Regions from separate parts of the Arthrobacter sedimenti genome, predicted to be linked through region 1. Evidence: riboswitches for the same ligand, from Rfam matches in the RefSeq annotation. Region 1 holds a riboswitch; each other region holds the start of a gene.
The links. Region 1 has a riboswitch for cyclic di-AMP ahead of ACFO0G_RS17265 (M23 family metallopeptidase). Riboswitches for the same ligand answer to the same signal wherever they lie in the genome.

Region 1 (3,265 bases):
CGGGGAGGCGTCCTGGCCGGCGGCAGCGGCAGCAGTGGCTGCGCCGTTCGCCGTGTCGGTGGACTGGGTGCGCACCGCTTCCACCTTCGGAGCAGCGGTGGTCTTCACCACGGGGCGCTCGAAGGAAACCGTGGCAGTGGGGGCAGCGGTGACGGCGAGGGCCGTCTGGGCCGAACCGGACTCGGTGGACGCTGAGACACCGGCAGTGGTGTCGGCAGCGGTGGCCGGCAGTCCCATGCTCAGGATGAGGCCCGATGCGGCTGCCACAACGGCAGCCTGGCGGCCTACGGTCCCGGCATTTGCACTTACGGCCTTGGAAACGGCATCCAAGGGGCTGGTGCGAACCGTTTGCGCACGGTGGCGCGCAGAATGATGGCGTGAAGACACGAAGGTAGCCTCTCCCAATGCCTGCGAGGTGAGCTGTCGGATTCGGATGGGAGTCACCCGGCCACGCTGCTTCCTGGGAAGCTTGTGACTTAACCCCAAGGCCTTCTGGAAGAAGGCCGAAATTGGTTCCCCCGCCCCTGCCAGACGATGAAATGCGAACGGACCTTGAGCGGTGGCAGAGTTAGGCAATCCACTCAAGAGCGTCAACTTCGGAAAAGTTGACGCGAGTTAGACGGTACAGCAGTTTTGTTTCAATGTCACATTCAGGTCACGGCGAGTCACGGCGATCTGAGAGTGGACAATCATTCGGTTACAACCAGCCCATGGGATCGACCACTTCGCCGTTGACCTGGACCTCGAAGTGCAGGTGGCAGCCGGTGGACGCGCCGGTGGTGCCGCTCAGGGCCACAACGTCCCCGCGGGACACGGTCTGGCCCACCTTGACGTTGAAGGATGACAGGTGGTTGTACGTGGTTTCCAGCCCATTTCCATGGTCAATAACCACCCGGTTTCCGCCGCCGAACTGATGCCAGCCAGCGAAGGTCACGGTACCGGTGGCGGCCGCCAGGACGGAGGTCCCGCATTGCGCCACAAAGTCCTGGCCCCTGTGGAAGTCGCCCGACCCCCCGGTAATGGGACTGACCCTGTAACCGAAGGGGGAAGCGGTGACAAGCGAGGCCAGCGGTGCGGCCAGGGTGCCGGCTGACGCGGCACGCGTCACGGAGCCGGCCGACTGGGCACTCAGGAGTTGCTTCAGCTTTCCGTCCGGATCGGCCTGGGTCACCACTGCCGAGCGGCTGAAGTCGATCTGGGCACCGATATCTGCTGAAATCTGGGGCTGGGGCGTGACGGAGGAGGCTGCGACCGGGGCGCTGCCGGCGGCGTCAGTGGCCATAACGGGACCTGTGGCGGGCACAGTCACAGTCAGAACCAGGCCGGTGGCAGCAAGGGCCATGCCGGCTTTCTGGCCTATGCCGCTGGCGGCTGCAAACTCCGTCATCTGGCGGAATGGACCCCGGCGGCGGCGGGCGTCGCGATGGAGGTCGCGGGGGCGCTCCGCTGCGGCATCTTCGACAACCCGCGGTGCCGAAGGGGGGCCGGCAGCACGGCGGCGTCCCCGGGGGGTCTGCATGGTCAAGAAGGGTTTCCTCTCTGGAGAAGCCTGCGGAGTTAGCTGTCGGATTCGGGTCAGAGAGATCAAAGACCCGGCCCGCCAAGGGCAAGCTTCTGCGCAGGGATATTCCCGGAAGAATCCTTCACTGGAGAGGCTTGCTGCTGACGGACTTCACCCCAAGGCAGTCCCCCGCTGCCGATTGTGGTTCCCCCGCCTCTGCCAGTAACGACTCGTGCACCTGACCCGCTGGCAGAGCTCGGCTCCGGATCAGGTAACGCTTAAGTTTCAACGACTGGTTCTACTATAGGGGCTTAAGACCCTTGGTAACAATTCCGTTATCTTTGCGTGGAAGGGCAGGCCCGGGGTATGGAAGTCCCGCTTCAGCCCTGCTTGATGGCCACGAAGACATGCGCGGCCACCTCGGGCGGAAGCTCCAGCGCTCCTTCAATCCCGGTCACCCGCACCGAGATGTAATCGCCCACGCGTTCCAGGGTCACGGCAGCGCCGGGCCGGATTCCGCCTTCGTCCAACTGCGCCAGCAGTTCGGGCTCCACCTGGATCGGTTCCGCGAGGCGGCTGATGGTCACGCCCGACGCAGGCCCGTAGCTCTTCATCGCCTCCACCAGGCTGATGGCCCCGTCACCAAAGCCGGGGGCCGGCTGGCCGCCCAGCGCGGCAAGGCCGGGGATGGGGTTGCCGTATGGGGACTCGGTGGGGTGGTCCAGCATCTCGTAGATGCGCCGCTCCACCCTCTCACTCATCACATGTTCCCAGCGGCAGGCTTCATCGTGGACGTAGGCCCAGTCCAGCCCAATAACGTCCGCCAGCAGGCGTTCGGCGAGCCGATGCTTGCGCATCACTTCGGTGGCCCGCTTGCGGCCGGTGTCCGTGAGTTCCAGATGCCTGTCGCCGGAGACCACAACGAGTCCGTCGCGCTCCATCCTGCCGATGGTCTGGGAGACGGTGGGGCCGGAATGGCGCAGGCGCTCGGCAATACGGGCCCGGAGGGCAACGATGTTTTCTTCCTCAAGCTCCAGGATGGTCCTGAGGTACATCTCCGTAGTGTCGATCAGATCCGTCATCCAGCTCAGCTCCTCGGGCGCAGTACCTTGCGTTGTCCCACCGTATCGCCTCTTCCCGCGAGGTAGTCCGGGGGAAAGCTTAGCCTATTTTGACTTTGTCCGAATAGCCGCGACCCCACAGGGAACCGCACCAGGTGCATGCATGGAACACTTGCACACGCGCCGCATTGTCTCAGTGTCTGGACTTTGCCGCTGCCGGTTCCCGCCCGCCGCTGCTGTTCAGGCAGAATGGGGAAGGCCTATGGCACGGCCGCCGCCCGGCTGCCGGCCACCACAACCCGTCCGTCCGGACCAAAACGTTCGTCCCCGCCGAATTGGAGCACCTGTGAGCGACACCAGCATCACGATTCCCGCCGACCTCCTGCCCAAGGACGGACGGTTCGGCGCCGGCCCGTCAAAGGTCCGGCAGGAACAGATCGATGCCCTCGCAGCCGCATCCAAAACCATCCTGGGCACGTCGCACCGGCAGGCACCGGTCAAGAACCTGGTGGGGTCCGTCCGTGAAGGGCTGAGCCAGTTCTTCCGTGCCCCCGAGGGCTACGAGGTTGTCCTTGGCGTTGGCGGCTCCACTGCTTTCTGGGACATCGCCAGCTTCGGCCTGGTGGAGAAGAAGGCCCAGCACCTCTCCTTCGGCGAGTTCGGATCCAAGTTTGCTGCGGCCACCAACAAGGCCCCTTTCCTG
Region 2 (3,265 bases), on a different contig from region 1:
GTGCACGGGGTCATGAATACAGACAACATGACCATCTCAGGGGAAACCATCGATTACGGCCCGTGCGCGTTCGTGGACGCGTTCAATCCCGCCGCCGTCTACAGTTCAATCGACGTCAGCGGCCGCTACGCCTACGCCAACCAGCCGGTTTTGGCCGAATGGAACCTTGCCCGGCTCGCCGAGGCGATGCTGCCGCTCATCGACGAAGACCAGGAGAAGGCGGTTGGCCCGGCGGTGGAGGTGCTTGGCGGCTTCCGGGGGCAATACAGCAGGGCGTGGACCAGCGGGATGAATGCCAAGCTCGGCCTTGGCAGCGGCGGGGGCAGTGACGGGGAAACCACGTCCGCGCTGGTGGACGGCGCCATTGACATCCTGAAAGACGGCCCCGTGGACTACACCCTCTTCTTCCGTAACCTTGGCAAGGCGGCCCGGGGCGACCTTCGCCCGGTCCGCGGCATGGTTCTTGATCTGGCCGCGTTCGATTCCTGGGCGGAGCGGTGGCAGGCACTTGAACCGGACGCGGAGCTGATGGACAGCGTCAACCCGGCGTACATCCCCAGGAACCACCTTGTGGAGGAGGCGCTGGCCGCTGCCACGGGCGGAACCCTGGCACCCTTGCAGCAGCTGCTGGAGGCAGTCAGCGATCCCTTCACCGAGCGGTCCGGGCTGGAACGCTACGCGGAAGGCGCCCCTGAAGATTTCGGCAGCTACATGACCTTCTGCGGGACCTGACAGCTGCGGATGCGGAGGGCAGATGCGACAGGAGGGCGGCAGCCGGTGTACCGGCTGCCGCCCTCCTGTTTCAATGCCTGCGCGGATGCGCGCCTTCGGTTGCGCGAAGACTAGGCGACGCGGACTGCTGAGTAGCCGCCCAGCCAGCTGATGGAGTGCACCTGGGTGTCGTAGCCGTTCACGCCGCCGCTGACAACCTGGCCGTTACCGGCGTAAACGCCCACGTGGCCGGAGGTTATGATCAGGTCGCCGGGAGCAGGAGCGCTGACCACGGTGCCGTACTGGAAGAACTGGGTGGGGGCAAGATCGCCAACGGACTTGCCCACCGAGCGCAGCGCCTTCTCAACCATGGCAGTACAGTCCTGCTGCACGCCCAGCTGGCTGTAGGCGTTCGCCAGGATGGCAGCGCCGGTGCCCGTGCCGCTGGGGGCTGATACGGGGGTGGCCGAGGCGTAGGACATGTTCATGCCGGTGTTGGCCGGAGCGGCGGCTGCAGTCTGCACGGGCGCTGCTGCCGGAGCCGGAGCCGGTGCGGCGGTGTAACCGGCGCCGGGGATCTGGATCTGGTCGCCCGGGTAGATAACCGAGGACAGGCCCAGGCCGTTGGCGGCCAGGACATCGTTCAGGCTGACGCCGTAAGCAGATGCGATGGCACCGAGGGTATCGCCGGAAACTACGGTGTGGACGCTTCCTGCTGCCGCTGCCGCAACGGGGGCGGCAGGTGCGGAGTAGGCCTGCACGTTGGTCTTTTCAGTGGTGTCCGGGCCGGTGACACCGGCGTGGGCCGGGGCGCCGACGCCGAAGGCAATGCCGGACGCTGCAGCAACTGCCAGCGCGGGGCGGCCCAGCGAGCGGGCCTGGGACTTGGCTGTCACGGCGAGGCCCTCGAGAACAATCGAGCGGGCCGGAGTTGCGCGGTGACGGGCAGGGGTGGAATTTTTTGACACGGTTGATCGCCTCTCCCATGCCTGCGGGGTGAGCTGTCGGGTTCGGGCTGGAGATACCCGGCCGGAAGCATCCCCGTAACGGACGGAGGCGCTATCGACTTAACCCCAAGGCCACAAGTGGCCGCGGAAACTTGGTTCCCCCGTCCCTGCCAGCTGGAGCGGTTGTATCCCATGATCAGCGGCAGGGCTCGGCATACTGATGGGAATGTCCCGACTGAGAGGGACACCTGAAGACCATAACCCACATGCGGCGGCATTGTCACATTTGGATAACATACGAGGTCCCGCTCTCGAATTCCGCAAACGTTTGGATGTTACCTCCGTCCCGGGTTTAAGCTCGGCTAATAGCCATGGCGTGCAGCCCGGTAACGGTGCGGACACGGGCGCGAGGGGGATGCTGCTGGCCCCACGGCACGGGCCGTTTCCATGCCGACGGTTCCCGGTCGGACCGCTAGGCTGATTACATGCCAGATTTCGACCGGTTCCGCGTGCTGCTCGAAGAGGAGCGGGCGCGGCGGCTGGAGCTGCTGCCGGCGCTGCGGGCCGACATAGACGCGGCGAATTCGGCCCGGCAGGACTCCAACGTCGATGACGAGCACGATCCCGAAGGGGCCACGATCGCCTTCGAGCTCTCACAGGCTTCGGCGCTCCTGAAGCAGAGCTCGGCCGGCCTGGACCAGATTGACGCGGCGTTGACCCGCCTGGCCGCGGGGACCTACGGCGCCTGCGCAGTATGCGGTGAACCCATTGCGGAGGGCAGGCTGGAAGCGCGGCCGTGGACGCCGTTTTGTATCCGGCACGCCTCGTCCGGCCGGGGACGATGACCGGCCCTGCGGAGGTGGTGTCCGCCGCGGTGGAGTTCGTTGACCGGACCCTCCAGAACGAAGGCGCCTGGTATCGGGCGGACGACGTCGGGAACCGGCTGGGCTGGGCGCTGGACTCTTATGGCTCTTCCATCGGAGCGGTGCGCGGCACGGTGCGCGACACGCTGCGTAAATTCAAGGACCTGGACCACGACGCCACGGTGATGCTTGCTTCCGCCCTGTGGGGACAGCCCAGGCCCGGCTCCCGCCCGGTGTTTGAGCGCCGGTTGGCGGCGGTGGTGCTGTTGCAGTCAAGGGTGCGGCTGCTTCGGCACTCGGACCTGACCCGGCTCGAAGGCTTCCTGCGTTCCGCCCAGGCCGCTGACCTGACCCAACCTCTCCTTGCCGACGTCCTGGTGCCGCTGCTGTCCGGCCTCGGGGAGCGCGAGCGCCACCGGGCCGGTGTGGTCCTGGCCCGGTGGCGGGACGACCCCGACCCGCAGCTTCAGGAGGCGGCAGCCGCCCTCGACAACGATTTGACCCTTTGACCTTAAACCGGGAGATCCACATGAACGAGCACTTTGACCTTGACCGTTTTGTTGCCGCGCAAGACAGCGGCGGTACCTATGACCAGGCGCTGGGGGAGCTGCAGGTCGGGAGGAAATCCGGGCACTGGATGTGGTTCGTCTTCCCGCAGATTTCCGGTTTGGGGCAGAGTGCAACGTCCCGCAAATACGCCATCTCCTCACTGGCTGAGGCCCGCGCCTACCTGGACCACGACGT
Region 3 (3,265 bases), on a different contig from region 1:
TTCCGGTTCAACAACCCGGACGCCCTGCTGGTGCTGCTCATGACGGCCGCCGGATACGCGGTCCTGCGTGCAGTCCAGGAGGACCGGCTGCGCTGGCTCCTGCTGGCCGGGGCGTTCCTGGGCTTCGGGTTCCTGGCCAAGCAACTGCAGGTCCTGCTGGTGCTTCCCGGGTTCGCCCTGGCCTACATGGTTGCGGGGCCGGGCAGGATGCGGCGGCGGCTGCTCCGGCTGGCAGCGGCAGCGGCAGCGATGGTAATTTCCGCCGGATGGTGGCTGCTGGCCGTGGGGCTGACTCCGGCGGACATGCGGCCTTACATTGGCGGGTCGCAAAACAACTCCATCCTGGAGCTGACCCTGGGTTACAACGGGTTGGGCCGGTTGACGGGCGACGAAACGGGCAGCGTGGGCGGCGGCAACGGCTGGGGTGTTCCCGGCCTACTCAGGATGTTCAACAGCGAGTTTGGCGGCCAAATTGCATGGCTGCTGCCGTCCGCCCTCATCCTTGCGGTGGGACTGGTGTGGGTTGGGCGACGGGCGCCACGCACCGATGCCGTCCGCGCTTCCGTCATCGTCTGGGGCTCGTGGGTCCTGGTGACGGGCCTCGTCTTCAGCTTCATGGCCGGCATCATCCACCCGTACTACGCGGTTGCACTGGCGCCGGGTATCGCCGCGCTGGCCGGCTTGGGCTCCGTTCTGCTGTGGCAGCACCGCCGGCAGGCCGCTGCCGGCATCTTCCTGGCCGCAGCGGTGGCCACGGCAGCTCTTATGGCCTTCCATCTGCTGGGAACCACGTCCGCTTACGGCCCATGGCTGCGCTGGCTGGTGCTCGCCGGAGGTGTGGCCGCCGCGGCAGGACTCGGGCTCAACAGGTTCCTGCGCCTGCGTTCCATGCAGCGGACGACGGCGGCCCTCGCCATTGCCGCGTCGCTCGCCGGGCCGCTGGCCTACTCCATCACCACCGCGGCGACGGCACACAGCGGGGCAATCGTGAGTGCAGGGCCAGCCTCCGGCTTTGGCGCCGGCGGACGCGGGCCGGGAGGCTTCAGTGCGGCCGGCCGGAACAACTCCGGCCGAGTTACAGGACAAGGCTTCGCCGGGCAGAACTCCACGGGACAAGGCTTCCAGCAGCAGGCCAACCGCGGCGGGACCGGCGGGACAACCCAAGGCGGTGCTGGATTTGCGGGCGGCATGGGCGGGCTCCTCGGCGCACCCACCCCATCAGCGGATCTCGTGGCCGCGCTCAAAGACGGCGCATCCGGTTACACCTGGGCAGCAGCGGTGGTGGGCTCCAACAATGCCGCCGGGTACCAATTGGCAACGGAACTGCCCGTGATGGCGGTGGGCGGCTTCAACGGCACCGACCCCTCCCCCACCCTGGCCCAATTCCAGGACCTCGTGAGGCAGGGAAGGATCCACTACTTCATCAGCGGCGGAACCATGCGATCCGCCTCCGGTTCGGATGCCTCGGCCCGGATCGCGCAGTGGGTTTCGGAAAACTTCACTCCGCAAAGCATCGGCGGCACTACCCTCTACATCTTGGCAAGGTAACAACACGGCATGGTGTACCGAAAGTAACGACTCAACCGGACGCAGACCGCAAAGCGGCGCGCCAAAGATCGTGACATCCGTTACCCAAATGTGACATTGGAATGCTTTTCCTGTACCGTCGATTGGGTGCGGCTCCCGTTCGGGCCGCATATCCCGGGTTGACGCCAAGCTCTGCCGCTTCCCCGGATCCCGATTGAGCAACGGCAGAGGCGGGGGACCCACCGTCCCGGGCAATGTACGCCCTTGGGGTTAAGCCAGTACGTGATTTTTCCGTGCGGCCGGATGCCCTCATCCGAACCCGACAGCTAACTCCGCAGGTGTGAGAGGCGATCAATCATGTCCAAAAACACGGCAGAACCATGCCTGCATGCCAAGGCTAAACACCGGGCAGAGCAGCAAGCAGCTACAAAGCCCGCAAAGAAGACCAGCTTCGGTACGCGAGCCGGGATCCTCGCAGCATCCTGCGCGGTGCTGGTGGGGGTAGGCGCGGCAGGTCAGGCGACCAGCAACATGACTCCGGTGTCATCCACCGATTCAAACTCTTCCACGGCAGCGGCCGACGCCCAAATGAGCATCGAGAAGAGCGAAATCCGTTCCAACCCGGCAGCGTCCGTTCCGGCGGCAATAAGCGTTGCGCCGCAGGCAGCGGAACCAGCCCCCGCGCCGGCACCGGCAGCCCCCGCAGCAGAAGCCCCGGCTCCTGCACCAGCCCCTGCACCGGCTCCGGCACCCGAGCCTGCTCCTGCACCTGAGCCGGCACCCGCCGTCGCGGTTAATGATCCCGCCGGCGCCCAGGCCTACGCCGCCGGCCAGTTGGCAACCTTTGGCTGGGGACCTGACCAGATGCAGTGCCTGCAGACACTGTGGACCAAGGAGTCGGACTGGACCACCACGGCCACCAATCCCAGCAGCGGGGCATACGGCATCGTCCAGTCCCTGCCCGCGGAGAAGATGGCCAGCTCCGGCGCGGATTACCTGACCAACTACCGCACCCAGATCAACTGGGGCCTCGATTACATCAAGAAGAGCTACCAGTCCCCCTGCGGCGCACTGAACTTCCACCTCGCCCACAACTGGTACTAGGCACCACTCCCCTGGCGCCGGGGGCTCAAAGGGAACTCTTCCGCTGAATCTCCCCACCTTTGGGGGCGTTCGACGGCGTGTCGCCGGCCATCCGCCGTCGTACGCCTTGGCGACGGGGCAAAGCTGCGAAATTCCAGCACAAACCGCGGGCCGCATCATCACGATGCGGCCCGCGGTTTGCTTTTAACTGTTGCCTTGCCCAGCGTCCTGCGCGCTGCTGTCCTGCCCAGCGTTCCGCCACGGTATGTACTGGACGGCCCACTTGTTGCCGTCCGGATCCGCAAAGTAGACGAAGTGGCCCCATGGGAGCACCTCGACATCACTGACGTCCACACCGTTGTTCTTCAGCTGGTCGTGCGCTTTTTGGATATCGTCGACCACCATTTGGAGAGTGGTCCCCGTGCCGGGAGGGGCGTCCAAAAGCCCCTCGCCCATGCAGATGGAGCAGGCAGAGCCGGGCGGGGTCAGCTGTACAAAACGGATGTCGTCCGACGGCCGCTCGTCGTAGTCCGCGTTGAAGCCCACCTTGTTGACGTAGAAGTCCTTGGCGCGGTCAACGTCGGATACAGGGACAAAGACAAGTTCCAGTTTCCAGTCCATCCGCACAGGCTAGCGGCGGGACCAGCATCCAGAA

Region 2: linked by a shared signal. The riboswitch ahead of ACFO0G_RS08790 (C40 family peptidase) and the one ahead of ACFO0G_RS17265 (M23 family metallopeptidase) in region 1 are both predicted to bind cyclic di-AMP.
Region 3: linked by a shared signal. The riboswitch ahead of ACFO0G_RS18325 (aggregation-promoting factor C-terminal-like domain-containing protein) and the one ahead of ACFO0G_RS17265 (M23 family metallopeptidase) in region 1 are both predicted to bind cyclic di-AMP.

What each region holds. Positions count from the first base shown of each region.
Region 1 covers NZ_JBHSDQ010000008.1:159,890-163,154, forward strand. The annotation lists gene ACFO0G_RS17260 (C40 family peptidase) at 1-237, opposite strand, end outside; cyclic di-AMP (ydaO/yuaA leader) riboswitch at 392-569, opposite strand; gene ACFO0G_RS17265 (M23 family metallopeptidase) at 698-1,519, opposite strand; cyclic di-AMP (ydaO/yuaA leader) riboswitch at 1,531-1,742, opposite strand; gene ACFO0G_RS17270 (metal-dependent transcriptional regulator) at 1,882-2,583, opposite strand; gene serC (phosphoserine transaminase) at 2,909-3,265, shown strand, end outside.
Region 2 covers NZ_JBHSDQ010000003.1:151,067-154,331, forward strand. The annotation lists gene ACFO0G_RS08785 (protein adenylyltransferase SelO) at 1-732, shown strand, start outside; gene ACFO0G_RS08790 (C40 family peptidase) at 843-1,679, opposite strand; cyclic di-AMP (ydaO/yuaA leader) riboswitch at 1,683-1,853, opposite strand; gene ACFO0G_RS08795 (TraR/DksA family transcriptional regulator) at 2,144-2,503, shown strand; gene ACFO0G_RS08800 (DNA alkylation repair protein) at 2,500-3,030, shown strand; gene ACFO0G_RS08805 (DUF1810 domain-containing protein) at 3,051-3,265, shown strand, end outside.
Region 3 covers NZ_JBHSDQ010000010.1:89,925-93,189, forward strand. The annotation lists gene ACFO0G_RS18320 (ArnT family glycosyltransferase) at 1-1,548, shown strand, start outside; cyclic di-AMP (ydaO/yuaA leader) riboswitch at 1,719-1,879, shown strand; gene ACFO0G_RS18325 (aggregation-promoting factor C-terminal-like domain-containing protein) at 1,885-2,631, shown strand; gene ACFO0G_RS18330 (glyoxalase superfamily protein) at 2,815-3,231, opposite strand.